One region of the Metabacillus herbersteinensis genome, then DNA from elsewhere that is predicted to be linked to it. Evidence: riboswitches for the same ligand, from Rfam matches in the RefSeq annotation. Region 1 holds a riboswitch; each other region holds the start of a gene.
The links. Region 1 has a riboswitch for S-adenosylmethionine ahead of ACFFIX_RS16180 (methionine ABC transporter ATP-binding protein). Riboswitches for the same ligand answer to the same signal wherever they lie in the genome.

Region 1 (10,702 bases):
CCGATTTCTTTTCTAGCTTTGCGGTTTTAGGTTCATTTATTTCTGTTTTTTCCACTTTTGCAGCTTTTACTTTTTCGGTTAGTTCAGATTGACAGGCTGAAAGAATTAGAGCCATGCTTGCAATACATAATAACATTATTAGTTTCTTCATATTATTTCCTCCAAATTTTGTAGCATTTCTACTATTATCAATATAATTATTTACTAAATACTCTCGTCGACTTAATTACATTGTATCCTCTAATACTTAACTCCCTGGAAACAATGTCTTAACAAAGTATTAAAAGTTAATTAAATATTTATAGAAATACGATACGGTGCTTCTAGAAGGAAAAATAAAAAAATTTATTATAAATAAATGATCACGCAATCTTACAATAATGTCTAATAAAACCTCATTTACTTATGGTAAGGTTCACTTTACCTTAAGTAAAACAACATTAAAATGTATTCCTTTTCACTAATTTTTATTTAAAAGATGCCTGTCACCACCCTGTTATTAACATTCGGGCAGTGACAGGCACTGTGGTATAGTATTATTTTCCTTCTACAGGTTTCGTCCATGCATCTTTATAATTTAATAATTCGTCTAAAGACACAAATGTCGGGATCGAATTTCCTTTATATTCTTTCATAATAAAATCTTTCACTTCTTTTGATTGGTAAATTTCCACTAGTTTTTGCAGTTCAGGTCGATCAGCATCTCCCTTTTTAACTGCAATGATATTAATATAGGGTTTTGCAGTTTCACTTTCATGGAATAAAGCATCCTCTAACATAAGATCTGCTTCAACAGCAAAATTGTTATTAATGATCGATGCATCTACGTCATCTAAGAAACGCGGCGTATTTCCTGCAGACACAGCTTCAAATTTTAATTTTTTTGGATTGGTAGCAATTTTTTCTATAGAACCAATTCCTTCAAAATCCTCTGTTAAGGTAATCAGACCTGCTTCTTGAAGAAGCAACAATGCTCGACCAAAATTCGTACCTTCATTCGGAACTGCGATAGTAGCGCCATCTTTAATATCTTCAAGGTCAGTATATTTTTTAGAATAGAGACCCATAGGAGCAATTATAGTCGATCCAATAGCCTCTAACTCTAAATTTTGGTTAGTTACTGCCTCATCAAACCAAGAAATTGTCTGGAATGCATTCGCATCTATCTCCCCTTCGTTTAAAGAAACGTTTGGTAAGATATAATCACTAAACTTAACAAGCTCGATATCCAGTCCCTCTTCTTCTGCTATTCCAACAATGTAATCCCATATCCTAGTATCCCCACTACTTACGCCAACTTTAACTTTTTTTAGTTCATCTGAACCCTCTACGGATTCATCACTTCCATTTCCACAGGCCACTGCAAATGCAGCTAGCGCCAATACCAGTATTGATACTAAAATTTTCTTCATTTCCCTTACCCTCCATAGTTGTTATCTTCTTCTTATTTTTTTTGAAACAATATTCCCAGTAGATTGTAATAATTGAACAATGATAACAAGTGCTGCTACAGTTACAACCATTGTCATCGTATCAAACCTTTGATAGCCATATGATAAAGCTAGATCCCCTACACCACCTGCACCAACTGCACCAGCCATAGCCGAGGCTCCAACTAAACCGATTGTTGCAGTTGTAAAGGTAAGAATTAATGAACTAAGCCCCTCAGGAATCAAAAAGCGGTAAATAATTTGCCATGTCGTCGCTCCCATTGCCTGAGCCGCCTCTATGATTCCTTTATCCACTTCCAATAGAGAGTTTTCGACTAGACGTGCAATATAAGGAGCAGCATAAAAGACAAGAGGTACGATAGCGGCATTTGTACCGATTGCTGTTCCTACCATGAGCCTTGTAAAGGGAATGAGTGCAACGAGCAAAATAATGAATGGAACAGATCGTAAAATATTTATAACTGGATTCAAAATATTAAAAATCCATTTATTTTCTAAAACATGATCCTTCCTTGTAATAACAAGTAAAATGCCAAGCGGAAGTCCAATCAGTCCGGAAAATAACAGCGAAAGAGCCACCGTATAAAGTGTATCGCCAAAACCCGTTAACAATTGCTCTGCTGTTATCTCCATTCCCCAAAATGTGTTATCCATTTATCTTCACCTCCTGTACGAGGATATCCTCGTCTTTAATATATTGGAATGTCTTATCGATCTCTTTTTTGTCACCAGTCACTTCAATAATTAAATTTCCAAAAGGAGTTTCTTGAATCTCAGATATATTAGCTGATAGAACATTTAGATGAACATCATATTTTTTTGCAATTGTTGACAATAATGGCTTACCTGACGTTGATCCTACAAAATTAATTTTCCAAATTACCGGAGCATCCTTTTCATTATTTTTAATAAAGCTTTGTGGAACTTCATCATGGATAACCGTTCGCACAAAGTTTTTAGCTATATCTGTTTGTGGTTTAGAAAATACGTCAAGCACAGATCCTTGTTCGACGACCCTTCCACCTTCCATCACCGCTACCTTATTGCATATTTCCTTAATCACAGACATTTCATGTGTAATTAGTAAAATAGTAATGTTGTATTCATTATTGATTTTCTTTAAGAGCTGCAATACGGCACTCGTAGTTTGAGGATCCAATGCAGACGTTGCTTCATCACACAAAAGGACCGATGGATTAGTGGCCAACGCTCTTGCAATGCCAATCCTTTGCTTTTGACCCCCAGATAATTGCTCTGGATAATTCTTTGATTTGTTTGATAAGCCAACAAACTCCAATAGCTCTTCTACTCTTTGTTTGACTTCTTTACTGGGAGTTCCAGATAAAACGAGTGGCATAGCCACATTATCAAAAACAGTTTTGGAGTTTAGCAGATTAAAATGTTGAAAGATCATCCCAATTTTTTTCTTCTCTGCTCTCAATTCTTTCGGTTTTAAAGAGGTTAATGCCTTTCCTCCAACAAGAACCTGTCCTTCTGAAGGGCGCTCAAGGAGGTTGACTAACCGAATCAACGTACTTTTTCCGGCTCCACTATAACCGACGACACCGAAAATATCCCCTTTTTCAACTGTTAAATTAATTCCCTTCAACGCTTCGACAATTTGTTTCTTTGTTTCATATAATTTTTTAACATTTTGAAATTCAATCATAAAGTCCGCCCCCCATGTATTTTAAGTTAAAGAATTTATTTTCAGAGATGTATAACATAGAGGTTTGTTCAAAACTAAAGCTTGCTTGATTCCATTTGTCCAATTTACATTTTATAAGTCCTACTAAACGAAAAATGCCTCTTCCGTCATTAGACAGAAGAGGCATATACTTAGGCAAATAAATAAAAGAGTAAACTTTTAATTTAATTATCTCGTAAAGGCTCTTCTTATCTTTCAAACTTACGTCCGTTGGATTTAGCACAGTATTTTTACAAAAGGTAAAAACCCGCTGCCGAGGTATCATAGGGCCAAGTCCCTCCACATCTCTAGATAAGAAATTATATTTAATTTATGTTTTCCACTATATAATTTAATTCACTTAATGTCAAATTAATTCCGAACAATCTGAATTAACAATAATTGCTATCATAATTTACACGCCTTAAACTTTTTCAAAAAAGTATTCTAGAACACAAACTCAATTATCTATGTAAAAAACCTCTAAACTTAAAGTTGAAGTTTAGTAAAGAAGAACACATATTTCTATGTGATAAATTTTTGTTAAATATATCCAATTTAATCCTTAGCAACTACCTATAGTGATTTCTATTAGAGCATAGTAAGTAATGGTCAAATTTTATTCCACAGATATAAAAGCCTCATTTACTTATGATACGGTTATTCATCATTCATTGGTAAGTTAACTTTTTATTAAATACAATCACTTCAAATGTATTTATGAGATTCTTGTTCCATTCCTAATAAGTTCATCAGGCTTTAATAGAACAACATCCCCCTCTTCCGGAACCCCTCCTATTACCAATACCTCAGATTTAAACCCTGCAATACGCATGGGTGGAAAATTAACTACTCCTACCACTTGACGTCCACAAAGTTGTTCAGGAACGTATCTACGTGTAATTTGAGCGGAAGAATGTTTTATCCCAATCTCTTCTCCAAAGTCAATTTCTAGTTTTATAGCAGGTATTCTTGCTTCAGGAAAAGTTGTTGCATTGATGACCGTTCCTACACGAATATCTAGTTTTAGAAAGTCTTCAATTTTTGCCATACTGAGCTAACCACCTTTTTACAATTTTAATGTCACTCATTTCTGGACCATCCTAAGTTCCTTTTCACTACTAGAATTTTTAGACGACCATATTAATATTCCGATTCCTAGCATTAAGAGGAGAATCCCTAACCAAGAAATTATGTTTAAGTATTCGCCTAATATGAAAACTCCTAATAATGCTGCTGTTAATGGTTCTGCTAACGCAAGTGTAACTGCAGTTGATGAAGAGACATGGGTAAGACCTTTGGCAAAAAGTAAATATGCTATCCCAGTAGCCATAATACCAAGTTGAAGACTTACACTCACACCTCGAAAACTCATTACCCAAGACATATCAAAAACAAATAAAAATGGAGATAAACAGATTGCACTAAGAGTAAAAACAACTGCTACTACTGATAATGACGAATGGTTTTTAACCAAATTTCTACTTATAAGAGTATAACTAGCAAAGGATAACCCAGCCCCAAGAGCCATTATTATTCCAACAGAGTCTACATATACTGATTCTTTATTACCAAAGAGCATTAGACAACCTAAAATTGATAAGATTGTAGAGTACCACCATACTTTAGATGGACGAATTTTTAAATATAGCCATTCTATGAGACCGGATAAAATAGGTGCACTCCCAATTGCTACCACTGTCCCAATGGCTACTCCCGTAATCGAAACTGCCGAGAAAAATAATGGTTGATACAATGCCATACTTAAAGAAGCCAATATGGTTGTCTTGATTGGCCAATTTTTAAAGTTGAATTTCCCCATTATTAGAACTATTAATACTAAAAATATACCTCCTACCGCTAAGCGAGTAGCCCCAATAGCAATCGGGTGTGCTGTTTCCGGCGCAAGTGCCTGAGTTGTGCCCGTGGTCCCCCAAAGTACTGCTGCAAGTAATATTAAAAAAGGAGACAATTTCCGCTTCATTTTGCTCACCTCCAGAAAAAAAAATAAAAAGAATGTTCAAACTTATAATAGAAAATTTCTTGTGAATTTTCTTTACCAAGTTTAATATCCTTTTTATCCATTATTAAGATTTCTATATTTTTGTGGAGATATTCCCTCACAACTAACAAACCACCTTGTAAACGATGAAGAATTCTCAAAACCTAATTCCTCACTAATCTTCGACATGGACCATTCTGTTCCAATTACTAGATGTCTAGCCTCTCTCAAACGAAGTTCAGATATATAAATTTTTGGGCTTTTCCCGGTTTTTTTCTTAAACCATGCTGAATAATATACTGGATGGTAATGTTCTATTTTTGCTAAAGTTTCTAATCTAATTGGCTCCTTATAATGATTATGAATATAGTCAATAGAAGGAGGTTTAGAGATTTGAAGTTTGTTGGTCACATATCTAGTCAAATCTACCAAGGAGGATATGTTCTCGTTACTCTTCGCCTCTTCCAATAGCAAATAACGGATAGAAGCCCATTGTTTATCCAACCGCAAATACATGCTGCTTGTATCTTTTGGTAAATATTGCGTTGAAATATCTAAGATCAAAAATTCATTCCTGTCTATTGATCGATAGTTATGATCAAACCTTGGAGGAAGATAAAAACAGTAATCTGAGTTAAGATTTATCTCTTGCCACTTCGTTTGTATATCTAAGGAGCCTTGTAATGGAAATAGAAATTGGCCAAACTCATGTTGGTGAGATTTAAACTCCCTAGAATAGGACCTTTTCTCACAAGTTACTTGGTTGACACTTTCCATTTTACTCCCCCCTTAATCTTACTTTAAGATATATTATAATTCTAAACAAAGATGTAATAAAGAATTTAAATAAAGAGGGAGCAAGCATTGATTTAAATCTTGTTAATAAGAAGCGCCTGGTCACCGCCCGAAGTTTGTCGATTTATTTTCGACAAATTTTGGGTAGTGAGGCATGGGATCTTTAGTACTTCCCAGTTGTACAGCTTGAATGACGGTATCCCCTGAGTATGCACTCCGCCATCATCAAGCATCCTGATAACGCTTTTTAAGTAATTCTCATCAGTCTTCACCTGCCGTTAAATTAAGTTCAAATCCACTTGGAATCGATCTACCAGCCGGAAACGATTCGGTTATTTGCTTTTGCTTTGATACAGGCTTTTGGTTATCATGGTAGAAATCAATATCTTCAACAGTCAATAACGATTCATTTTCCCAGTTTTTTAAGATCCCAACAACATAGTTCAGCTTTCTCTTGTTATTGGCACAGGCAATCGTCATCGCTTTTAACAGCACATCTTTCGGCTGTAAAAAGCTAGAATAATCTAACCAAGATAACAGCTGCTGTTTACCATTCAGATTTGAAAAACCAAATCCATTGTTGTCCCAAAACTCAACAATTTCTTTCACATCTTTCGTTTTTTGATTTTGTGATTGATTCTCTTTATCTGGATTGATCTCTATATTGGGGTTAAAAGCTTTTTGTTGTTGTTTTTCTTTTTCTTTTTCTTTTTCTTTTTCTTTTTGTCCACGTATCGTAGAACGATGCAGCAACGTATCGTCAAATTCTTCACATTCATTATCTAGATATGGATCATTTTCATTTTCAGGCTCACAAAAAGATTCATAGAGGCTACGAATTTCCGGTTTTTGAATAGTTTCCGAAACATACCGAATAAGCGAGGTATCCTCGACTTCTTTTAATTCGGATAAAATACAATCCATGACCGGTTTCCCACCTTTATGCAGGTTCTCTTTGCCCCAGTTTTTAATGGCGAGCTCTCTTGTTTCAGGATTGTAACAAATCAACTTGTGATGACTGATGAATCGTTCCATTAACGAATGAACACTCTCAATCGAATAACCCAAATCAAAAGCCATTTGTTTTTTCGTAATTCGATAGATTCCAATTTGAGTCGTATGTGGATTCGTAAGAAGATAAAGGTAAAAATACTTATCCTCCGGGGTCATCTCTTCTGAAACAATCGGATTCTTCCAAAAATCAGTCCGCACCATTCGATATTTTGCCATCTTCCACCACTGCCCTTCTTCTAAGGAAATTCTTTTCATAGACTATATAGGGAAAAATGAGGTAGAGAGTAGCAAATGTTCATAAAAATATTGTGAATATTTTGCAGCAGTTGTTCATCTAATCAAAACAGAACCTTCCACACTAAATGGAAAGGTGCTGTATCTGTTTTTCAGAAAAAAAACGCACTTACTTATGATACGGTTCACCGTGACTTATCTAAATGAGGTTCAATAATTAGTGGTTTTTCTATTAGAGAGGAAGCTTATATTTATTGTATTTGAAAAAGAAATCCAGTAGATAATCATCAATTTTAAAATCTGTTATGGTCTGCTCTTAACATAGTTCACTTTCTCCGTCCACTCCGAGTAAATATTTTAAATAGTTCTTCTTATATTTAGGCTATGTTAAAGTTTTTTATGATTTAGGTCTTGTTAATTCGAAAGGCTATTTAGCTTTTTTTGTTGATACGTAGATAGTACTACTCCTCCCACTATAAATAGTGATCCTAAAATTTCTGCTCCAGTTATTGGTTTGTATAGCAATATCAATCCCATTATCATTGCTACAAAAGGTTCTAAATTAGATAATATTGAAGCCTTTGAAGCATCAACATGTCTAATGTTGTTATTCCAAATCAACGTTGCTATACCGTGTACAACAACGGCAGTTCCAATCAGAAAAGACCAATCCGACATCTTAGAGCTTATTTGTAAGGGAGTGTCTAGTAAAAAAGCAAAAGGAATCGACACAATCAAGCCTACAACATTTGAATATAAAGTAATGGTAAGTGGATCTACTCTATGAGAAAGAAGTCTCGTCATAATAATCATAATGGCGAATGTTATCATCGTTATAACTATCCATAATAGACCTTTATCGATATGCAAAGAAGATATATTGCCTTTTGCTACAACAAAATAAATACCAATGATTGCCACAATAGACCCCATCAACATCTGAATGGTTAATTTTTCTTTTAAAAAGATGGCAGCTAATACGCTAGTTAAAATAGGGGTAGTTGCCAAAATTAATGCAGATGTTGTTGGATCCGCTGTTTGTAATCCTACAAAAAAAGACCATTGGTTGATAAATACACCAATAACCCCTAGAAAAAATACCGCGAGTAAATCTGATTTATTAACTCGTAATAAGTGTTTTTTGTTAAAGGATAATCCAATTAAAAATAGTACAATAAACAAAAGTCTTAGCATGGTTAACAGAGCTGGGGAAAAATCTTGGACTAATATCTTTCCAAATACAAAATTGCTTCCCCACACCATGACACAAAACGTTAGCAAAGCATATGCTTTTAACATAGTTATCACCCTTCTAACTCCAAAATGCTAACTGTCCTATTTTATACTTACTAGGACTTTTCGTATACATTTTTGATTGGATGAATGAACTCGCTAAAATGTAGGTTGGGTCATGTTTAAAGGATTAAAACTAAGGAAGAGTATAGAATGCCCTATAAGAGCACCTCTCCTTTCAAAAATTTAAGGTACTTCAAACAATAATAAAGCTGTAACATACAATTATTATTCTTAATACTTGTTTGTTACAGCTTTTTATCGCTAAAGGTTATATCTCATATCCTCTAAAAAATTATTTGTCAGCCCATTGGAAATTTTCATTTCACATACATATTTGAGAAAACCTCATTTACTTATGATAAGGTTCACCGTAAGTGGTCTAAGTGAGGTTGTTATATATTATAGATATAAACGTTGTTAACAAACTATTTTTCAGGATTTGATTATAACTCCATATTTGAATTGACGATGTCTTTAGAAGAAATAGATGAGGTAATCAATATTGGTTTATCTCTATTCTATTGCCCTTGAATGGAGCCACGCTGCTTTCGGCCATCAAATAGTAATTGAATAAGGCTTTCATAATAAGGAATAAATTCTCCGTTTTTGATCATAGTCAAAATTTCTCCCTTGCTTGCCCATTTCACGTTTTGTACCTCCTCATACTGTAAAGTGAGCATATGTAACTGCACATTTTTTTCAATTAAATAAATGTCATCAAAGCCTTTTTCAAAGTTAATTGTTAAATGAGGTCGTATTTGCTGAAAATCTAATTTCAATCCAATCTCTTCATACAATTCTCTTTGTGCTGCAGTTTGACTTGTATCCCCAGCTATTGCGCTCCCTCCCACAGTAAGATCCCACATATTTGGCCATCCCTCTTTGAAGGGTTGCCTTTGTTGAATGAGCATGTCCCCATTTGAATTAAAAATGCATACATGAATAACTAAATGATTATCACCAGGTTGAAGCTCTTCTCCACGAACCCAAGTACGATCTGTTTTATTTCGATTTATATCATACACATCCCATAATTCCATGCAGTACCTCCATTGATCAGTTAATAAGTATATTTTAATAAATCCCACTTATTTCCTAAAGCTTTATTTACAAATTATCTAACTATATAAAACTTACAAGTGTTTTTACGAAAACAATTTTTGCTAATCATTTAGATTTATGTATAAATAATCGTTTTGAAATACTACATATGAATAAACAGTTAGAACATAAGCGTACTTAGATCTAACTGTTTATTCTTAAACCACATTTAATTATGATACAGTTCTTCCGCAACGCTCTAAATAAAGTTTACCCTTTGCTTACCAAAGATGAATTTACTATAAATTCAAATTATTCATTTTTTAACTTACGCTGCTTATGGGCAGTATAGAAATAACCTCTCTTGTAAATCTTCTAAGACTTCTTCTGGCACTTCCCTGACCTTGATATCCCCACCTAAGAAAAGTAGCCAATTTGTCATTTCGGTTAATTCTTCTAAATTATTAATATTGATAAAGGTCTTTAGAATTGCTGAGGTTTGGTAAGGATTCGTATAGGAAATGGATACTTTTAAAGGATGGTATTTTTTGAACTGAGCAATCGCCTTTGGACCAAGTTCAAGGACAAGGTTGATCACTTCTTCCTGCTTACTTAGTTTTTCTAAAATCTTTTTCCTACTAACTCTTTTTTTCGTAGGGTATGGTTTTACATCGGTGAGATTGTCTACAGGAAATATCTTATTCTGTTCTTCATTTAGGTCAAAGCCTTCAATTAGCCAGACGCTTTTTTCACGATAAAGGTGCAAGAGATAAATTGGATAAGACTTGATTACCTTCTTTTCTTTGATGGTAATCCATAAATAGCTATCCAAAAGAAGGGTTTGAAAAAGTTTTTCTACCATAGGATGAGGGAGGTCTGACAGTTCAAGTAGGTCGGGATTATTGGGGTTGGTCCCTTCAAAGAGCAAAATTTGATTTAAAAGAACGAGGGTCTCTTGCTGGTTTTCTGAGATGAGACCAAGTATTTTTTCAGCTAAAGACTGACGACTCTTTAGATAGGGGAGCTGTTGATTTCTTGTGGCCATAAAAGCAATAAAAAGAGCTTTGATCTCATTATTGGTAAAGTGAACATTGGGCAGAACAGAGTTGTTCATGACAAAATAACCCCCATCCCTTCCAACCTCTGCGACAAGCGGCATCCCCATAGCTTCAATTTCTCTGA
Region 2 (10,702 bases), on a different contig from region 1:
CGATTTTATTTGGGGGAAAAGCTGGATTAGTTGAGATTCCACAATGTCTATTAAACCCAGGCGATGTAGCATTAGTTCCAGACCCAGGATATCCCGATTATTGGTCAGGAGTCGAAATGGCTAGAGCAAAAATGGAGTTTATGCCGTTAAAAAAAGAGAATGAATTTTTACCTGTTTATACAGATATAAGACAGGATATAGTTGACGAGGCAAAATTGATGTTTTTAAATTATCCAAACAATCCAACTGGTGCGACTGCTACAGAAGCTTTTTTCGAAGAAACTGTGTCTTTCGCAAAAGAAAACAGCATATGTGTAGTACATGACTTTGCCTATGGTGCGGTAGGTTTTGATGGAAAACAACCAATTAGTTTTTTACAAACAGAAGGTGCTATAGACATAGGGATCGAGATTTATACATTGTCAAAAACGTACAACATGGCAGGTTGGAGGATTGGTTTTGCAGTAGGTAACAAATCTGTTATCGAAGCAATTAATCTATTTCAAGACCACATGTTTGTGAGTGTTTTCAGTGCAGTCCAAGAAGCAGCAGCACAGGCGTTACTTAGCTCACAAGATTGTGTGAAAGAGCTTGTGTCTCTTTATGAAAAGCGAAGAAATGTATTTATAAATGCACTCCAAGAAATTGGCTGGAAGGTAGAGGCGCCACCAGGTTCATTTTTTGCATGGCTACCTGTACCTAACGGATTTACGTCTGAGACATTTGCAGATACGTTGCTTGAAAAAGCACATGTTGTCGTTGCACCGGGCATTGGCTTTGGCGAATTTGGGGAAGGCTATGTCCGCGTTGGTTTGCTAACTTCTGAGGAGCGTTTGCAGGAAGCTGCAGATCGAATTAAAGCATTGAATTTATTTTAAAACACTGTTGACAGTGGAAAAGAATTCTGTCATAATCCTAAGTAATTTCAGTTACGCGAATAGTGTGACAATGAAAATTGTCTAATTAAATAATCACGATACTTCTTATCAAGAGCAGGTGGAGGGACTAGCCCTATGAAACCCGGCAACCGACTTACCAGAGATGGTTAAGCACGGTGCTAATTCTTGCAGCACATGAGCTGATGGATAAGGATTACCCAGAGTACATATGCTTGCGGGCTCCTTCTATTGGTAGAGGGAGTCCGTTTTTTGTTTTTAAATCCCTAACAAGAAAGTAGGTTTTATTCATGAGCGAAGTGATTGCGACATACTTAATTCATGATGCGAAACACAATCTTCAGAAAAAAGCTGAAGGCATCGCACTTGGATTAACGGTTGGTTCCTGGACTGATTTACCACAGCTCGATCAAGAACAGCTAAGAAAACATAAAGGTCAAGTACTTGAGGTAAAAGAGCTCGATTCTTCAGAAAAAGTGAACACCTATTTAGGCAAAGAAGTAACCAGAGGGACAGTAAAGATCTCATATCCAAGCTTAAACTTTAGTCATGATCTTCCAGCCATTTTAACGACGATTTTCGGAAAGCTTTCACTTGATGGAGAAGTGAAATTAGTAGATATTGAGTTTTCTAGCGAATTAAAGCAAGCATTTCCTGGTCCGAAATTTGGAATTAGAGGAATTCGTGAAAAGCTAGGTGTGTATGATCGTCCATTGGTAATGAGCATTTTTAAAGGGGTAATCGGGAGAGATCTAGATTACTTAAAAGATCAGTTAAGGCAGCAAGCGTTAGGTGGCGTTGATTTAATCAAAGACGATGAAATTTTGTTTGAAAATCTACTCACACCTTTTGAAGAACGAATCAAAGTGGGTCGCGTGGTTTTAGATGAAGTTTTTGAACAAACAGGTCACAAAGCGTTATATGCTGTGAATTTGTCAGGAAAAACATTTGAGCTTAAAGAAAAAGCAAAACGTGCTGTCGAACTAGGAGCAGATGTTCTTCTTTTTAACGTGTTTGCTTATGGACTTGATGTGTTGCAAAGCTTAGCTGAAGATGAAGAGATTCGGGTTCCAATTATGGCACATCCAGCGGTTAGTGGAGCTTTCACTTCTTCAGCTTTATACGGTTTTTCAAGCTCATTATTATTGGGGAAATTAGTTCGACTTGCCGGTGCAGATTTTACTTTATTCCCATCACCCTACGGAAGTGTTGCACTAGACAGGGACGAAGCTTTAAAAATTGCAGAGGATAGCTTGAGTAAAGATCAGCACAAACAAACTTTCCCCGTGCCATCTGCTGGAATTCATCCTGGCTTAGTTCCCCTATTAGTTAGAGATTTTGGCATTGACTGTGTAATAAATGCTGGAGGAGGAGTTCACGGTCATCCAAACGGTGCAGCGGGTGGTGGTCGGGCTTTCCGTGCAGCAATTGATGCAACTCTTGACGGGAAAACGCTAACTAATGCTTCAAAGGACAACGAAGATTTAAAGCTAGCAATAGATTTATGGGGAGTCTCAGAGGTAACAGTATGACCAGACCAGTGATTATTTGTGATTTTGATGGAACGGTTACAACCAGCGACAACATTATCGCAATCATGAAAAGATTTGCGCCGCCTCAGTGGGAGCAATTAAAGGACGATATTCTCGCTCAAAAAGTCTCAATTCGTGAGGGAGTAGGAAGCATGTTTTCATTGTTGCCTACCTCAAAAAAAGAAGAGATTACAGATTATATACTAAATCACGCTGAAATTAGAGATGGCTTTAAGGACTTTATAAACTACACGAAAGAGCAGCAGTTGCCACTCTACATTGTGAGTGGAGGCATTGATTTTTTTGTATACCCTCTTCTAAAAGGTTTGGTTGATGAGAGCAATATTTATTGTAATGTAGCTGACTTTTCCGGTGAGACAATTTTGATTAAGTGGCCAAATCCATGTGATGCAAACTGTGTGAATGAGTGTGGCTGCTGTAAGCCTTCATTGATTAGAAGACTAGTTGATCAAGATCAAAAGAAGATTGTTATCGGCGATTCAGTCACAGACTTGCAAGCTGCAAAATTAGCTGATTTCGTCATTGCGAGAGACTATTTATTAGATAAATGTAAATCTTTGAATTTACCACACAAGAGTTTTACAACCTTTCACGATGTCATTGAAATTTTGGAAAGTCGAAAGGGGGTTGGGGCATGAGTTTGATTGAGGAGCGTTGGCAGCTGCTGGCAGATGTGAAGAAAGAGCTAGCTGAAAGAGATTGGTTTCCGGGCACGAGTGGAAATCTTGCAATAAAGGTAGATTCAGAGCCTTTAAGCTTTCTTGTCACAGCAAGTGGGAAGGATAAGCGCAAAGTAACTAGTGAAGATTTCCTATTAGTAGATAGTGATGGATTAGCAGTTGGAGAAACCAATCTAAGGCCTTCCGCGGAAACACTTCTTCATGTTGAAGTGTATAACAAAACGAATGCTGGTTGTAGCCTTCATGTTCATACTGTTGATAATAATGTAATTTCAGAGCTCTATGGCGATCAAGGTGAGATTACCTTTAAGGGTCAAGAAATTATCAAAGCGTTTGGATTATGGGAAGAGGATGCAGAGTTTAGGATTCCGATCATCCCCAATTATGCACACATTCCAACTCTTGCGGAAGCCTTTTCGGAATATGTAAATGAAGATGCTGGTGCCGTACTGATTCGAAATCATGGAATTACCGTCTGGGGACGCGATGCATTAGAGGCGAAAAAATACTTAGAAGCGTGCGAGTTTTTATTTTCATATCATTTGAAACTTTTAAGTTATCAAACTTTGTTGGTTAAGAACTAAAAAAATAAAAAAAACATTGGAGGAAGTAAAATGGCGACAATACGTTTTCAAGAAACTGGCGAAAGATTAACTACACAAGAGGAAGTTGCAGCGTTTTTAGACTCACAAGAGGTCATTTACGAGCAATGGGACTTAGCAAAGCTCCCAGAAAGCTTACACGAGAAATTTCAACTATCAGATGAAGACAAACAAGAAATTTTAGACGCATTTAAAGAAGAAATTGCCGATATTTCCAAAAGACGTGGCTACCAAGCACAGGACGTTATCTCGTTATCTGATTCAACACCAAATTTAGATCAATTATTAAAAAATTTCAAACAAGAGCATCACCATACAGATGATGAAGTTCGCTTTATTGTAAGTGGTCACGGTATTTTCGTTATTCAAGGAAAAGATGGGAAGTTCTTTGATGTTGAGTTAAACCCAGGAGATTTAATTTCCGTACCAGAAAACACTCGTCATTACTTTACCTTGCAGAGTGATCGCAAAGTTGTCGCAGTCCGAATTTTTGTAACGAGCGAGGGCTGGGTACCGATTTATGATAATGAAGAAGTGCAAGCATAATAAAAAAGTAACAGGCCTACTCACGATAGTGAGTGTAGGCCTGTTTTTTTATGACATATATTTTAAATTTCCTTTGTTTTCAAAAATTGAATATGATATATTATCATCGTAACTTATTAAAGAAGTTTAATAAGTATATTGTTATGTTAGGTGGTGGACATTGTTAGTGAGCTAATTGCTACTCCAAAATCTATGAGGAAGGTAATCCTACGTGGTATTCGTACAACTCTTTTAGAACTAGGGAATGCAACAAAAGTTGAACTAAGTCGTAAATTGGAAATTAGTTTCCCGACAATAAGTAAATTCCTAGCCCAAATGGAGAAGGATGGGGAGCTTGTTTTAGTTGGTCTCGATGATTCTAGTGGTGGAAGAAGAGCAAAACGATATGCATACAATCCGGAGCATATGTTAGGTTTGGCAATATTTTTAGAGAGTTCAGAGACAAATTATACAATTTTTAATTGTTTGGGTGAAGTGAAGGAACAAGGAAAAACGTCAAGTGTATTAATAGATGATGATCTAAGTTTATTAACCAAGTGTATTGAAGAAATAATTGCTCAATATCCGAAGATCAGTTCTATGGCAATTGGCGTGCCTGGTTCGGTTGATAATGGCAGAATTTTTTATATACCAGGCTACGAGCATTTTCAAAATCTTGATTTAAAAGGTTACTATGAGGATCGTTTTTCTATACCTGTGGTAGTAGAGAACGATATGAATGCTGCAGTTCTTGGATATCAAAATAATAGGGGAATTAAAGAAAATCAATCCCTTATATACTTGTATTCTGGTCAAAATGGCCCAGGTGCAGGAATTTTGATAAATGGAGACGTGGTCCGAGGAAGTACTTTTTTCTCCGGGGAGGTTTCATTCGTCCCTCAGTATGATGACCGAAATTTTCTGCAAGCTTTGGAAAATGGACGTGGACCTAAGAAAACAACTATCCGTGAGGAATATGAGATTGATGCAATTAGCAGATTAGTAGCTTCTTTTGTAGCTATCATTAACCCTCATACGATCATTTTTTGCAATGATGAAGTAAACAAATTAATAATAGACCGAATTGCATTAGGAAGCTCAAAATATATTCCAGTAGAACATCTCCCAGAGATTACAATGAGTGATTGGAAACAAGACTATCTATATGGATTACAAGGTCTTGGACTTGAGCTCATGTTCACTTGAACAAGCAGGTAAAGTGAGGCTTCATTCAGTGGGTTTTTTTCATCCTCCACTGAATGGTAACGAAACTTACCGGACTAAAGGGCAGTTTACCCCCATCTATCTTCTATACTTCTTTATGAATCTTGAATTTTGAGTTGGTGCTCTTACTGCCCGTTAAGAATGGGGTAAAACGAATTAGAAGTATACTAGAACACCGAAATAAAAAATGAAAGGCGGTTTACATATATGGCTACATTCTTTTTAGTAATCATCTATTTGGCTTTCATCAGCTTAGGCTTACCTGATTCATTGTTGGGAGTGGCCTGGCCTGTGATGCAATTAGAATATGGGGCACCACTTGAGACTGCTGGCTTACTTTTTATGACGATAGCAGCTGGTACAATTATTTCCAGTTTAGCAAGTGGAACTGTAATTAAACGGTTCGGAACTGGCAATGTCACATTTGTCAGTTGCTTAATGACTGCTGGGGCTCTGCTAGGTTTCACTTTTGCTCCATCGCTTGTTTGGTTAATTATATGTGCCATACCACTTGGATTAGGTGCAGGATCTGTCGATGCAGGATTAAACAATTATGTTGCTACACATTACAAGGCACACCACATGAGTTGGCTACATTGTTTCTGGGGAGTTGGAGCTACTCTTGGCCCCGTCATTATGGCCCAGTTTATTTCGGGGCAAAATGTTTGGAGACATGGATATCTTGCTATTGCTGGAATTCAGTTCGCATTAGTTGTAATCCTTTTCTGCACTCTGCCTTTATGGGACAAGGTCGCAAGAAAAAGCAATGTCACTTTAAGTGAAGAGCCGGAAGATTCAAACAGTGTTTTTTTTGTTGAAGATGATAAAAATGTAAAACCTTTGCAGATTAGGGGAGTTAAGCTAGCTCTGACATCTTTCTTGTTTTATTGTGGTGTTGAAGCAACAATGGGCCTATGGGGAAGTAGCTTTCTGGTAAATGTTAAGGAGTTACCCGTAGCGGTAGCTGCACAATGGGTTTCCCTCTATTACGCAGGAATAACAATCGGCAGATTTATTACAGGCTTTATTACTTTAAAGGTCAGTAACCGTACTCTCATTCGGGTAGGGCAAATAACAGCATCAGTTGGTGCGGTACTTCTATTATTACCATTGCCATCCAGTTTCTCACTTGTAGGCTTTATCACTATTGGATTAGGATTAGCACCGATATTTCCGTGCATGTTACATGAAACACCAGCACGGTTTGGGGATAAGCATTCACAGACAATTATGGGCTATCAAATGGCTGTTGCCTATACAGGTAGCATGTTCATGCCTCCTCTTCTTGGTTTCATTGCATCACATTCTACAATAGGAATCTTCCCGTTTTTTATTGTTGTTTTTGTTACAGCAATGCTCTTAGGTTCAGAAAAATTAAATGTCTTGATGAAAAAAAAGGATTTTTTAAGGGGGGAAAATAAAAACTCTACAGCAATTTAATCTAGGAGTTTCTATAATAAGCTATCTTGCATAAATAAATACTTCAAAACTGTAAGACAGATTCAGTCGAACACAATTAGTTGAAGTTCATGTTGTATTAGTTAGTGGGTGCAAGAATTGAACAAAGGAGTTGCCGAAGCAACTCCTTTTTCTTCTTAAACTAAACCAGCTAATAGTTGAATAAGGTATATAAATAAGGTGCACTAATTCAAGGAGGAGTTGTGCACTTTTTTGTTGCAATTAATAGAGAGATTTAACAAACATACTTATTTATCCTCTCCTTTAAAATTAAAACTACAATGTTTGTCCGTTTTATATCTTAAAATGTGTATGATTCTCCGTCATCAGGAACTAAAACATTTGAGGAGATTCCTTTAACATAAATAAATCTTTTTAATTCTTCCTTTGATAATGTCCAATGATTTACAGCTTCCATATGGCTTGCAATAATTTTTGCATTAGGGGCAGCCTTATACACTTCATAAACATCATCTTTCCCCATTACGAGAGAACCGCCTTCTAGGAATTGATTGTCTCCAGCATTTACAACAATGATTTCTGGTTTGTGTGTATCGATTACTTCTTGAACAGCTTCATACCAAACAGTATCTCCAGCCACATATAAAGTTTTTTCATTTGGATGGTTGAAGACAACGCCACACACTAGACCAGCAAGTTTTAATATTTCTCCTCTTCCGTGCTCGCCTTTAGTTTTAGTTAACTTAATATCTTCAAAGACTGTATCTCCTTGTAAAACTTCTACATTTTGAAAACCAGCATTTCTAACTTCTGTAGCATCTTCTTCATTTTGTACAAACATTTTTATATCTTTTGGCAATACCTCTTTGGCAACATCATCAAAATGGTCTAAATGTAGATGAGTTACAATGACAGCATCTAAATTATTAATAATATTGTCAATGGATGTTGGTAAGCTAACTAAAGGATTATATTGATCTTGTCTTAATGAATTTGGGAAAGGTGGGTAAGTCCCCTTCTCTGCTAAAAATGGGTCAACTAAAAACTTTTTCCCTGCATATTCGACAACTAGTGTAGCATTTCGAATTTGTTCTATATTCATATTTACAACTCCTTTTTTTTGATCTAGGTATAGTTTATACTATGACCAAATAACAATTACATAGATAAAATCAAGTCTTTTGGCAGTTTGACTTGATTAATGAAAGGAGTTGAATAAATGTTAGATAGCACGGATATGCGTATCTTAGATGAACTATCCAAAAACAGTCGTATCACTATGAAAGAATTGGGTGAGAAAGTCCATTTGACTGGACAAGCAGCCGCATCTAGAGTTGCTAAATTAGAAGATAATGGAGTGATTGAGGGTTATACCATTAAAGTTAATCAAGTTAAATTAGGGTGTTTTATACATGCTATTATTACTATCATTACACAAAGCACTTATCATCTACCTTATCTGTCGTTCATAAAAACACAAGAACAATACATAATACATAACTATAAAATCAGTGGAGATGGTTGTTACCTTCTCGAATGCAAATTTCCATCTAATGAAGTATTAGATAAATTTTTGGAAGACTTAAACAAGCATGCAAACTATAAATTATCGATTGTTATTAATAAATAGTGCATCAATAAAATGGATATTTGTGAATAAACACACTTAAACTATAGGGGGCAATTGCGTAAAAAGCAACGGAACTTCCGCTGCTTTTTCTAAAAATATTTTCTTTAAGACTCTCTTCTAAGGCTGCCACTTAAATGAACATAATTGAAGATAAACAAAAGGTCTTAGCTAGTAATCAGCTAAGACCTTTTGTTGATGTATTGTTGTTGGTTGTTCATCTATATTATTTCCAAACTTGGGAATATTACTCTTTGATGTATTGAATACAAGGAGGTTGTTTTATGGGGTTCATATTTAAACGATTCGTTAGGGATTTGTACGATTTCTTATTTATTAAAGGATGTAGAAGACCCTGATATTCGTGCTGTTCTAGAGAATGCTTTTCATACCGCAGCATTGAACAATGCAGGGATTGGCTATTATGGTGCAAGTATGGGAGGAGCAGCTAGAAGAGATTTATCAGCAGCTTATAGTCGTTTAATCATAGAAGTCGGAGAATTAGCAGAGGATGGGGCAAATATTATGATTGATAATGGGTGGCTCGAAAAACAACCTTCAGCACCTGACCGAAAAGATTTGGCAGTGGGTTGAGTAGATGAGACATCCAAAATTTTTATTAATAGCCATGTTGTTTCTGCCTTGGATAACAGTTCCTTTATTGGGAAAAAAAGAAATAAAGAAATTTTTACCAGCTAGTTTGTTTATTTCTTGTGTTGTAATACTCGAAAGTTACATTGCAAGAAAGCACAGTTGGTGGTGGTTTTATCAAAAACTCCATCCTAAATTAATAGGGGAATTCCTTTTAATATGGGGTCCGTTTTTGATTGGTTCAATGTGGATTTTAAAACTAACCTACGGAAAATTTTTCACTTATATGATTTCCAATCTTATCATCGACACTATTTTCACTTATCCATTTGTATATTTTTTGCAAAAATCAGGAATATCATCACTTGTTCGTTTAAAAAAATATCAATTGTCTTTACTATTCTTTTTAAAATCAATGCTTTTATATGGTTTTCAGTTCACCATAGAAAAAACTAAATTAGTAAAGGGATAGTGGGCGTGTGCATGGGGTGAAAGAAAAATTATTATGGAGCAGCCCTTCCTGGATTGGTGAATGCATATGGTGGCTGATTATTTTGGCTGAACGGATGAATATTGATAGCAGTGAGGCATTGGAAAAATTCTTATCTGAAACTGAAAAAAAATTAGACCTTTCACTATGACACCACCAAGATCTACTGATTCTTTTCCCAACCATATTTATAAATTCTTAGGTAAATGTGTATTTAAAACGATAAGCATTTTTACGAGTATTTTGGACATTATATAGGCGAGGTGATTGTATGACAACTGCGAAACCTGGTGATGTTATTTCTTTTGAACGGGAAGGAAGTAAATTTGAAGGTGTTGTTACCGCCATTAGGGAAAATTCCGTTATTGTTGAATACGGTAATTTAAATGCTAAAGGCGAACCGCTTACGACGATTGTTAATCATAAAAACTACAAAATAAAAAAGTGAAACGACGGATAGTAAAAAATCAAACTGGAATTAAAAGCAAGTAATTATGCTAAAATCCCTTTATTTCAAGGAATTTTAGTTTTTTTAAGTTTGTACTTAAATTAACGACGCAATTAAAGGAGACAATTGATTGTGAAAAAGTTAGAACAATTGAAGATGTGATCAGTTCCCCTTCTCAAACAACTGCTTGATCACTAACCCTTCAACCGTTTTCCAAGACAGAATACTCTTGAGCAAAATAGTTCGTCTAATACCCTTACCAATTGGATAGCGTAAAGTAGGATGTTTTTCTTGCGTTGCCACCTTGGCTACCAACTTTGCAACATCTAACGGATCGCCAAAGCCTGCACTGCCTCGCTCCATTTCCTTTTTATGCTTTTCATATAAAAATGGTATGGAGAGTCATTTTCTAAAGATTTAGATGAAATTTTCATACCACTTGACCAAATGTTTGTTTTGTAGGAGCCTGGTTCAATGAGAGCAACGTCAATTCCAAAGGGTTTTACTTCTAATCGCAAACTCTCGCTAAATCCTTCAAGTGCAAATTTTGAAGACACATAGGGAGACAGCCCAGGGAAGCCCATTCTCCCGCTAATACTGCTCATATTGATAATTTTTCCAGATTCTTGCTTTCTCATAAAAGGGAG
Region 3 (10,702 bases), on a different contig from region 1:
GGAAGTTTATGAGCTCCGTAAACAAGCGGGAATAAGCCCTGTCTATAAGATGGTCGATACTTGTGCTGCGGAGTTCGAATCGACAACTCCTTATTTCTATGGAACGTACGAAGAAGAAAATGAATCAATTGTTACTGAGAAAGAAAGTGTAATTGTGCTTGGATCAGGACCAATTCGAATTGGACAAGGAATTGAGTTTGATTATGCAACCGTGCACTCTGTGTGGGCAATAAAAGAAGCAGGCTATGAGGCAATCATCGTAAACAACAACCCTGAAACAGTGTCTACTGACTTTAGCATCTCAGACAAGCTTTACTTTGAGCCACTGACGGTTGAAGATGTGATGCATATTATCGATCTAGAAAAACCAAAAGGTGTTATCGTACAATTCGGAGGCCAAACGGCTATTAATCTTGCAAGTGAGCTTCAAGCTCGTGGAGTGAAAATTCTTGGTACCTCTCTTGAAGATTTGGACCGAGCTGAAAATCGAGATAAATTCGAACAAACATTAGAAAAACTAGGAGTTCCTCAACCTCTAGGAAAAACCGCAACATCTGTACACGAAGCCGTAAAAATAGCAAAAAAGATTGGTTATCCCGTATTAGTGAGACCTTCGTATGTACTAGGTGGTCGTGCAATGGAAATTGTCTATCAAGAAAATGAACTCCTTCACTATATGGAAAACGCTGTGAAAATTAACCCGCAGCACCCTGTGTTAATTGATAAATATTTAACAGGCAAAGAAATTGAGGTAGATGCGATTTCTGATGGGCAAACAGTCGTCATTCCTGGAATTATGGAGCATATCGAACGAGCAGGAGTGCATTCGGGAGATTCAATCGCTGTTTATCCACCACAAACGCTATCAGGGGAAATTCAACAGAAAATTGTTGATTATACGATTAGACTTGCAAAGGGCTTAAACATTGTAGGGCTATTAAATATCCAATTTGTACTTTACAAAGATGATATTTTCGTCTTGGAGGTTAACCCTCGCTCAAGTCGAACAGTACCATTTTTAAGCAAAATCACAGGGATTTCAATGGCTAATCTCGCAACAAAAGTCATTCTAGGAACAAAGTTAAGTGATCTAGGCTTTAGCACTGGATTGCATCCAGAAAGCGCTGGAGTCTATGTCAAAGTACCAGTATTTTCATTCGCAAAGCTACGCAACGTTGACATCACACTCGGTCCTGAAATGAAATCAACAGGAGAAGTTATGGGGAAGGATCATACGTTAGAAAAAGCGTTATACAAAGGGCTCGTTGCCTCTGGCATTCATATTCAAAACCATGGCTCTGTTCTGTTGACTATTGCAGATAAGGACAAAGAAGAAGGCTTAGAAATTGCGAAAAGATTTCATCACATCGGCTATCAGATACTAGCTACAAGTGGAACTGCAGAACATTTAAGCAAGCAAGGCATTCCAGCAAAAATCGTTAACAAAATCGGGGCAGATGAACCAAATCTTTTGGATGTTATCCGAAAAGGTGACGCGCAATTTGTCATCAATACCTTAACAAAGGGAAAACAACCAGCAAGAGATGGCTTTAAAATTCGTCGTGAATCCGTAGAGAATGGAATTCCTTGCTTAACATCACTGGATACGGCTAAAGCAATATTAGCAGTACTCGAATCGATGACATTTTCAACTGAAACAATGCCTAAAGTTAAAAAGCAGCAGGTGGTGAGTCTAGCGTGATCAAAAAAGAGCTCATGACAGTGATTAACCAACTGAGAATAGCAAAAAACATCTTTCAGTTAACAGTTGAAGGTGAGCTCGTTAAAGAAATGAGTGAGCCAGGTCAATTTGTTCATTTAAAAGTAACAGAAGGCTCAGCGCCTTTATTACGAAGACCGATCAGTATCTCTGAAATTGACAAAGAAAAAAATCAATTCACAATGATATACCGAGCAGAAGGAGCTGGCACTCAGCTTCTTTCTGCTAAAAAACCTGGCGATAATGTAGATGTTCTTGGACCACTTGGAAATGGTTTTCCTACTGAACAATTGAAAGCAGGTCAAACCGCACTTTTAGTGGGTGGAGGTATTGGTGTGCCGCCTTTACTAGAATTGTCAAAGAGGTTAGTTGAAAAGGGAGTAATTGTTAAACATGTTATTGGCTTTGAAACCCTAGATGTTGTGTTTTTAGAACATGAACTTAAACGGTTAGGTAAAACTTATGTAACAACTGTTGACGGAACATATGGTAGCAAAGGTTTTGTAACAGATTTAATCACTAATTATGAGTTAGAGTTTGATACGACATTTGCATGTGGACCAACGCCTATGTTGCGTGCGCTTGAAACGTTATATTCTCATAAACCTATGTATCTGTCTTTAGAAGAACGCATGGGCTGTGGAATTGGCGCTTGCTTTGCATGTGTTTGTCATACACAAGCTGATCCAGATGGTACAAGTTATAAAAAAGTTTGCAGCGATGGTCCTGTATTTTTGGCCGGAGAGGTGGTTATTTAAGAGATGTTAAATGTTCAACTACCAGGTTTGAGTCTTAAAAATCCAATCATGCCTGCATCAGGATGCTTCGGTTTTGGAAAAGAGTATGCAAATATATATGATGTAAGTCAGCTTGGCGCAATCATGATTAAAGCAACAACAAGTGAACCTCGTTTTGGTAATGCAACACCACGAGTCGCAGAAACGGAAGCAGGAATGTTAAATGCGATCGGTCTACAAAATCCTGGTCTTGAAAAAGTGATCGAAAATGAACTCACGTGGCTAGAGCAGTTCGATGTGCCAATCATCGCAAACGTAGCAGGTTCACAAATAGAAGATTATGTAGAAGTAACCAAGGAAATTAGTAAATCACCAAATGTACATGCAATTGAATTAAACATTTCCTGTCCGAATGTAAAAACAGGTGGCATTGCATTTGGAACCGTTCCAGAAATAGCTGCACAGCTAACAAGAGCAGTAAAAAATGTTTCCGAAGTACCCGTCTATGTGAAACTTTCACCGAATGTAACGAATATCGTTGAGATTGCTAAAGCTATTGAACAAGCAGGTGCTGATGGTTTAACGATGATTAACACTCTGCTAGGCATGCGTCTTAACTTAAAAACAGGAAAACCAATTCTTTCAAACAAAACAGGCGGGCTTTCTGGTCCTGCAATTAAGCCAGTTGCGATTCGAATGATTTATGAAGTAAGTCAGTCAGTGAATATTCCAATCATTGGGATGGGTGGCATTCAAACGGTGGATGATGTCATTGAGTTTATGTATGCCGGGGCTTCGGCAGTTGCAGTTGGTACAGCAAATTTTGTTAACCCATTTATTTGCCCTGAGCTTATTGATGCATTGCCGGAACGATTAAAGGAACTTGGGTTTGACCACGTTTCAGAAATTGTCGGAAGGAGCTGGAAATATGATCGAAAGACCGCTCATTATTGCCCTTGATTTTTCTGAGCGCATCAAAGTCAATCAATTTTTATCCTCTTTTGAAAGTGAGACACTTTATGTGAAAGTGGGAATGGAGCTCTTTTATAAAGAGGGACCATCTATTATTGATGACTTAAAAGAAAAGGGTCATAAAATTTTCTTAGATTTAAAACTGCATGATATTCCGAATACTGTTAAAAAGGCGATGCATGGACTAGCAAAACTCGATGTAGACCTTGTCAATGTTCACGCCGCAGGAGGCCGTTCTATGATGGAGTCAGCTATTGAAGGTCTTGAAAGTGGAACAATAGCAGGAAAAGTAAGACCAGCTTGCATTGCGGTTACTCAACTTACAAGTACAACTCAAGAGATGGTTAAGGATGAGCTATTAATTAATGAAGAGTTAAGGGATGTTGTGCTTCATTATGGAAAAACAGCTTTTGAAAGTGGTCTTGATGGAGTTGTCTGCTCTTCACATGAGGTTAGGCTTATTCAGCAGCAAATCAGCTCCGATTTTATAACAGTAACCCCAGGAATCCGTATAAAGGGCGATGCTGCCAACGATCAAGTGCGAATCGCTACTCCTGAACTAGCGAGAGAGCTTGGGTCCACTGCAATTGTTGTGGGAAGAAGCATTACGGGTGCAGATGATCCTTACGAAACATACAAGATGGTTAAGAAAATGTGGGAGGGTATTACTTCATGAAAAAAGAAATTGCAAAAAAACTTTTACAAATTGAAGCGGTTTATTTACAGCCAAATAACCCTTTTACATGGTCAAGTGGCATAAAATCTCCTATTTATTGTGACAACCGATTAACCTTGTCATATCCGGAAATTAGAAATGTCATTGCAGAAGGTCTAGTGAGTCTAATAGAGACACATTTTCCCGATGTGGAGATAATCGCCGGAACAGCAACAGCAGGAATACCTCACGCAGCATGGGTGAGCGATCGTTTATCCCTTCCGATGTGCTATGTACGCAGTAAAGCAAAAGGTCATGGAAAAGGGAATCAAATCGAAGGCAAAGTATTGCCAAACCAAAAGGTTGTCGTCGTTGAGGATTTAATCTCAACAGGTGGGAGCGCGATCACAGCAGTTGAAGCACTTCGAGCGGAAGGCTGTGAAGTACTTGGTGTTGTCTCCATTTTTACATATGGACTTTCAGTTGGAAAAGAATTGCTAGAAGAAGCTAACATTAAAGCCCATTCCTTAAGTGATTATGAAGCCTTAATACAAGTAGCAGTAGAAGAGGGTTATGTTTCAGAAAAGGATGTACAAAAGCTAAAGAATTGGCGAGAAGATCCTTCTAGCGACAACTGGATGCTGACTATTTAAAAGGGATAAAAGGAGTAGAGGAGACATTAAACCGTCTATTCTATTCCTTTTCTTTAAATGAACCAAATGAATACAGATAAGCCAAACCCGATTAGACCTATTAAGAGAAAACTAGTGTGATAGATTAGCTTCACTTTTGTATCTGGTATCCGTATCAGTAGTAAGAAGTTCCAAAAAAGTAGACCAGTTATAGAAAACCAAAACATTTGACCAGTGACAGATTTCTTCAAATCCTCTAAAAATTCCTTGTTCGAACTAAACGTCAAGCAATGTGCAAGTCCTACACAAAAAAAGTAAATCCCCACGATAGAACTAAGTATCTTTATGTATAAATCCAAGCTAATCACCTCTATATCTTAAAGGTAGTCTTACATATAAAACGTTCAAAATGCAGAAAAGTTCCACTTTTTAAAATAAAAAAATAACAAATCTAGGAATAAAAGGTTTGGTTTACTATAAATTTCAAGGGTAACTTTGTCAATAAGCAGGAAGAAATTTGGGTAATTTTTCCCATTTTAAAATAAATATTAATCCTATCAGTAAACTCGGGTTGACTTTTGTTTGAATTGTGCTAAAATTTGAAAATAATAGCATAACTTCTTATCAAGAGTGGTGAAGGGAACTGGCCCGAGGAAACCCGGCAACCTGCTGATATTTTTCAGTAAGGTGCTAATTCCAGCAAAATGAAGCCCATTTTGAAAGATAAGGTATATCCATACCTACTTCTTTCCATTCTGGAGAGAATTTTTTCGTTTATGAGTTCTATTCATAAGTTCCTAGTTTAAGAGAAGATCATCTCTTTAGAAGCATGGTAGGTTTTTTAGGGGGAGTTATATGGGGAACGAAGAGCAATTTGATGCTGTAGCGAATAAACTAAAGGAAATGCTAAACACGATGAAATATGGATCCATTACGCTTGTCATTCAAGATGGAAAAGTAATTCAGCTTGAGAAAAATGAAAAAGTACGGTTAAAGTGAAAAAATGCTGACTAGACAAACTAGAGGCGATCTTATCTTTCGTTGTAAATCAACGATCGGTATAGTCGTTTTTTCTTTAACAACAAATGCTAAAGAGGTGATTTAAGCTATGTTAACGTATGAAACTTGGAGTCCCCCTGAGGGTGAGTTTGATCTCGATGATCGGTATAAGGGTGCATTAAATGTCTTAAGCTGGGCGTACCAAGAGTACGGTGAAAATGTTGTGTATGCGTGTAGTTTTGGGATAGAAGGAATTGTGTTAATTGATTTAATAGCAAAAGTAAAACCAGATGCCAAGATCGTTTTCTTAGATACAGATGTCCATTTCAAAGAAACGTACGAGTTAATTGATAAGGTGAAACTTAAGTATCCATCTCTTCGGATTGAGCTTAAAAAGCCAAAGTTAACTTTAGAGGAACAAGCCAAGAAATACGGTGAAAAACTTTGGGAACGAGAACCAAATTCATGCTGCGAAATTCGTAAAATCTTGCCTTTACAAGAAACATTAAGTGGATCTGTTGCCTGGATTTCTGGCTTAAGACGCGAGCAATCAGAAACAAGAAAATCAGTCAATTTTATAAACAAAGATGATCGATTTCAGTCCATAAAAATTTGTCCGCTTATCCATTGGACTTGGAAGGAAATATGGAGATATGTTCACAAAAACGATCTCGATTACAATCCATTACACGACAAAGGATACCCTAGTATTGGGTGTTTCCACTGTACCAAGCCTGCTTTTGATGAAAGTGATTTACGAGCAGGAAGATGGACAGGACAAATGAAAACAGAATGTGGCCTCCATCAATAGGAGGAAGGGTGAGTAGATGCTAGAGATCATTGCGTTTTCAATCAGTCTATTTTTTGCAATGAACATTGGAGCAAGTGGTGCAGCGGCATCTATGGGTGTTGCATATGGCTCTGGAGCCATTACAAAAGCAAGGTATGCATTACTTTTATGTGGAGTAGGGGTTTTATTAGGTGCTGTTATTGGTGGAGGAGAAGTTGTTAAAACAATCAGTTCAGGTATTGTTCCAGAAAGACTAATGTCCATTGAAGTGGTCATTATTATCCTTTTTTCAGCTACATGTTCTTTGTTTTTAGCAAATCTAATTGGAATTCCATTGTCTACAAGTGAGGTGACAGTTGGAGCGGTTGTAGGTGTGGGAGTTGCGTATAATCTGTTATTTGTTAAATCATTACTTTGGATTGTCATGTTTTGGATGCTTACACCTATCGCGGCTTTTCTCATCTCAATTTTGTTTGTTAAACTGCTTTATAAATTTCAAGGAAACAAGAAAGTTCGTAAAGAAGCAAAGATTCTCACCTATCTACTTATATTTGTTGGGTTTTTAGAAGCATTTTCAGCTGGGATGAACAATGTTGCAAATGCCATTGGTCCTTTAGTAAGTGCAGGAATGATCAACGTCACAAATGGAACATGGATTGGCGGAGCATTTGTTGCACTAGGTGCTGTCTTACTTGGAAAGAGAGTATTAGAAACGAATGGAAAAAAGATTACCAAATTTTCAAAAACCGAGGGAATTTTAATCTCTGGTACGGGAGCTAGCTTAGTGATCATCAGTTCACTTTTTGGCATTCCTGTTCCTCTAACACAAATTACTACTTCATCCATTTTAGGTATTGGCATTGCTAAAAACGGGAGAAACGTATTCCAAAAGAAGGTTGTCCAAAATATGTTGAAAATTTGGATTATCTCTCCTTTAGTTTCGCTTACGATGTCATACTTTCTTGTCAAACTGTTTATAGAGAGCGATCTTTATACGATTTTTGTATTAGTGAGTTTGTTGCTTGCGACAATAGGGGCAATCAGCTTAATTAAGGGTACGAAACAAGAAAAGCGGACTGTACATGAAGATGGTGGAGGAATTTAAGTTTTAAACCAAGTATAAAGATGAGTATAGGAGGAAAAGAAATGAGTTTACAAGCACATGGTGGAGAATTAGTACAACAAGTATTTTTGGGAAAATCAGTTTCAACTATTGAAAAGGAAGTTGAATTAGATTCGATTGCATTAAGTGATTTAGAGCTGATTGCGATCGGTGCCTACAGTCCAATTAATGGATTTCTAACCAAGGATGACTATTCAAGTGTTGTTGAGAGTATGAGATTACATGATGGCACAGTTTGGAGCATTCCAATTACGCTGCCAATTAGCGAGTTAGAGAGTTCAAAAATTAAGATTGGAGAGGAAGTAAGGTTGGTTAACAAGTCAATTACATACGGTACTATCGTAATTGATGAAATCTATCAGCCTAATAAACAAATAGAAGCAATCAGCGTATATGGAACCGACGATCGTAACCATCCAGGTGTGAAAAAATTACTAGAGCGTGGAGATTACTATGTAGGTGGGCAGATTACCTTAGTAAAACGTCCACCTAAGCCATTTCCTGAATATTATTTAGACCCTAGAGATACAAGAGAAGCATTCAAAGACCTTGGCTGGAAAAAGATTGTTGGATTTCAAACGAGAAATCCTGTTCATCGTGCACACGAATACATTCAAAAAACGGCATTAGAAACTGTAGATGGATTATTTTTGAATCCACTTGTAGGTGAAACAAAGTCAGATGATATTCCTGCAGATATTCGAATGAAGAGCTATCAAATACTATTAGCCAATTATTATCCAAAAGATCGCGTATTTCTTGCAGTATTCCCTGCTGCCATGAGATATGCAGGGCCAAGAGAAGCCATTTTTCACGCACTAGTCCGCAAAAACTATGGATGCACTCACTTTATTGTTGGAAGAGATCATGCAGGTGTTGGTGATTATTATGGGACGTATGATGCGCAAAAGATTTTCTCAAACTTTCAAGCAGAAGAAATAGGAATTACGCCACTTTTCTTTGAACATAGCTTTTATTGCACGAAATGTGAAGCGATGGCTTCTTCTAAAACGTGTCCACATGACGCAAGTGATCACGTTATTCTAAGTGGTACGAAGGTTAGAGAAATGCTTCGCAACGGTGAAATTCCTCCAAGTGAATTCAGCCGTAAAGAAGTGATTGAAGTATTGATAGAAGGTCTAAAAGAAACTGTGACGTCATAAGGAAGGGGATTTTGAGAATGAGTGCAAATAATATTGTATGGCATGATGCTTCTGTTACAAAAGAGGAGAGACGAAAAAAAAATAATCATGGTAGTTATGTTTTATGGTTTACTGGACTATCTGGATCCGGGAAATCCACACTAGCAAACGCATTATCAAGACAACTGTTTGAGTCAGAAATTGAGTCTTACGTTTTAGATGGTGATAATATTCGTCATGGCTTGAACAAAGATCTCTTTTTTTCAGAAAGTGATCGAAAAGAAAACATCCGTCGAATTGGTGAAGTATCAAAACTATTTGTAGACAGTGGTCAAGTGGTGATAACTGCTTTTATTTCTCCATACCGTGAAGATCGAGCACAAGTGCAGCAACTCCTTGAGGAAAATGAGTTTATTGAAGTTTATGTAGAATGTTCATTAGATGAGTGCGAAAAAAGAGATCCAAAAGGCTTATACAAAAAAGCCCGTAATCACGAAATTAAAGACTTTACTGGGATTGATTCACCATATGAGGCACCAATTAATCCTGACTTAACCGTTAATACTGAAACACAAACAATCCAAGAATCTGTTAAAATAATTATTAAGTACTTAGAAAATAAGCAGCTGATTAAAGTTAAATAAAGTTTTACAGCCTGCTGAGGAAGTACGGGATTTGTTTTACAAGAACAAGAAACTTTTTCAAAGGTTGTAAAGAGGTGAGGTTAATGGCAAAGGTATATTTAGTTGGAGCAGGCCCTGGTGATGAAGAATTATTAACGATAAAAGCGCTAAAATGTATTGAAAAAGCAGATGTCATTTTATATGATCGACTTATTAACAAAGAAATTTTAAAGTATGCGAAACCGGGTGCTGACCTCGTTTATTGTGGAAAACTCCCAAACTATCATACGATGAAACAAGAAACAATTAATCATTTTCTTGTTAAATATGCAAAAGATGGCAAGGTTGTTACACGACTTAAAGGTGGAGATCCGTTCGTTTTTGGTCGAGGTGGGGAAGAAGCCGAAGCATTAGCCAAAAATAAAATCCCCTTTGAAGTTGTCCCCGGAGTTACCTCAGGAATAGCGGCTGCAGCATATGCTGGTATTCCTGTAACTCACAGGGACTTAAGTGCAAGTGTGGCTTTCGTAACTGGCCATCGGAAAGACAATGAGGCCGAGGACGTTAAATGGGAGTCACTAGCAAAAGGGATTGATACGTTAGCAATCTATATGGGAGTTAACAACTTACCCTATATTCGTCAACAATTAATCAAGCATGGCAAAAGTGAAAACACACCAGTGGCCGTTATTCAATGGGGCACAACAGATGTCCAGCGTTCAATAACTGGGACATTGAGTACGATCTATGATCTAGTGATCCAAGAAAAGCTGACAAATCCTTGTATGATCATTGTAGGTGAAGTTGTCAGGTTAAAAGATCAAATTAGCTGGTATGAAGGAATGCTTCATCAAAAAGCGACAAGTGAGGCTCTTTAATTATGAAACAAGCCGTACTGTATGTGTGTCACGGAAGTCGATTACCTAAAGCATGTCAAGAAGCCATCGAATTTATTGAGAGTGTTAAACCGAAAGTAAATGTATCGATCCAAGAAATTAGTTTTCTTGAATTATCTTCACCTACAATAGAAGATGGCTTTAAAAATTGTGTGAACAAAGGTGCAACACATATTGCGGTTGTCCCGCTTCTACTTTTAACAGCGGCGCATGCCAAACAGGATATTCCTAAGGAAGTAAGACATGTTGCTAAAAACTATCCGCACGTTAAGCTTACCTATGGAAGACCGATTGGTGTTCATCCTAACATGACGGACATCCTCATCGATAAAATAAAAGAAGTCACAACCCTTTCTTCATTTTCGACCGGAATAATTGTTGGAAGAGGAAGTAGTGATTCCGAGGTTGTAACA

Region 2: linked by a shared signal. The riboswitch ahead of mtnW (2,3-diketo-5-methylthiopentyl-1-phosphate enolase) and the one ahead of ACFFIX_RS16180 (methionine ABC transporter ATP-binding protein) in region 1 are both predicted to bind S-adenosylmethionine.
Region 3: linked by a shared signal. The riboswitch ahead of ACFFIX_RS07180 (YezD family protein) and the one ahead of ACFFIX_RS16180 (methionine ABC transporter ATP-binding protein) in region 1 are both predicted to bind S-adenosylmethionine.

What each region holds. Positions count from the first base shown of each region.
Region 1 is NZ_JBHLVO010000014.1:103,416-114,117, forward strand. Features, by position in the region: gene ACFFIX_RS16165 (DUF4822 domain-containing protein) at 1-151, opposite strand, end outside; gene ACFFIX_RS16170 (MetQ/NlpA family ABC transporter substrate-binding protein) at 537-1,412, opposite strand; gene ACFFIX_RS16175 (methionine ABC transporter permease) at 1,434-2,084, opposite strand; gene ACFFIX_RS16180 (methionine ABC transporter ATP-binding protein) at 2,098-3,120, opposite strand; SAM riboswitch class I at 3,345-3,457, opposite strand; gene csaA (chaperone CsaA) at 3,857-4,189, opposite strand; gene ACFFIX_RS16190 (EamA family transporter) at 4,226-5,122, opposite strand; gene ACFFIX_RS16195 (AraC family transcriptional regulator) at 5,216-5,917, opposite strand; gene ACFFIX_RS16200 (DnaD domain protein) at 6,197-7,165, opposite strand; gene ACFFIX_RS16205 (DMT family transporter) at 7,598-8,482, opposite strand; gene ACFFIX_RS16210 (NUDIX hydrolase) at 8,998-9,519, opposite strand; gene ACFFIX_RS16215 (helix-turn-helix transcriptional regulator) at 9,858-10,702, opposite strand, start outside.
Region 2 is NZ_JBHLVO010000002.1:98,193-108,894, forward strand. Features, by position in the region: gene ACFFIX_RS03455 (pyridoxal phosphate-dependent aminotransferase) at 1-878, shown strand, start outside; SAM riboswitch class I at 981-1,092, shown strand; gene mtnW (2,3-diketo-5-methylthiopentyl-1-phosphate enolase) at 1,187-2,428, shown strand; gene ACFFIX_RS03465 (2-hydroxy-3-keto-5-methylthiopentenyl-1-phosphate phosphatase) at 2,425-3,087, shown strand; gene ACFFIX_RS03470 (methylthioribulose 1-phosphate dehydratase) at 3,084-3,713, shown strand; gene mtnD (acireductone dioxygenase) at 3,744-4,277, shown strand; gene ACFFIX_RS03480 (ROK family transcriptional regulator) at 4,470-5,462, shown strand; gene ACFFIX_RS03485 (MFS transporter) at 5,688-6,920, shown strand; gene ACFFIX_RS03490 (MBL fold metallo-hydrolase) at 7,240-8,001, opposite strand; gene ACFFIX_RS03495 (Lrp/AsnC family transcriptional regulator) at 8,119-8,529, shown strand; gene ACFFIX_RS03500 (DUF3231 family protein) at 8,887-9,120, shown strand; gene ACFFIX_RS03505 (hypothetical protein) at 9,125-9,589, shown strand; gene ACFFIX_RS03510 (nucleoside triphosphate pyrophosphohydrolase family protein) at 9,606-9,758, shown strand; gene ACFFIX_RS03515 (DUF2187 family protein) at 9,879-10,055, shown strand; partial or broken gene ACFFIX_RS03520 (oxidoreductase) at 10,218-10,702, opposite strand, start outside.
Region 3 is NZ_JBHLVO010000004.1:58,700-69,401, forward strand. Features, by position in the region: gene carB (carbamoyl-phosphate synthase large subunit) at 1-1,702, shown strand, start outside; gene ACFFIX_RS07160 (dihydroorotate dehydrogenase electron transfer subunit) at 1,699-2,478, shown strand; gene ACFFIX_RS07165 (dihydroorotate dehydrogenase) at 2,482-3,417, shown strand; gene pyrF (orotidine-5'-phosphate decarboxylase) at 3,389-4,105, shown strand; gene pyrE (orotate phosphoribosyltransferase) at 4,102-4,737, shown strand; SAM riboswitch class I at 5,335-5,446, shown strand; gene ACFFIX_RS07180 (YezD family protein) at 5,572-5,715, shown strand; gene ACFFIX_RS07185 (phosphoadenylyl-sulfate reductase) at 5,825-6,526, shown strand; gene cysP (sulfate permease) at 6,543-7,610, shown strand; gene sat (sulfate adenylyltransferase) at 7,652-8,791, shown strand; gene cysC (adenylyl-sulfate kinase) at 8,809-9,414, shown strand; gene cobA (uroporphyrinogen-III C-methyltransferase) at 9,498-10,271, shown strand; gene ACFFIX_RS07210 (sirohydrochlorin chelatase) at 10,274-10,702, shown strand, end outside.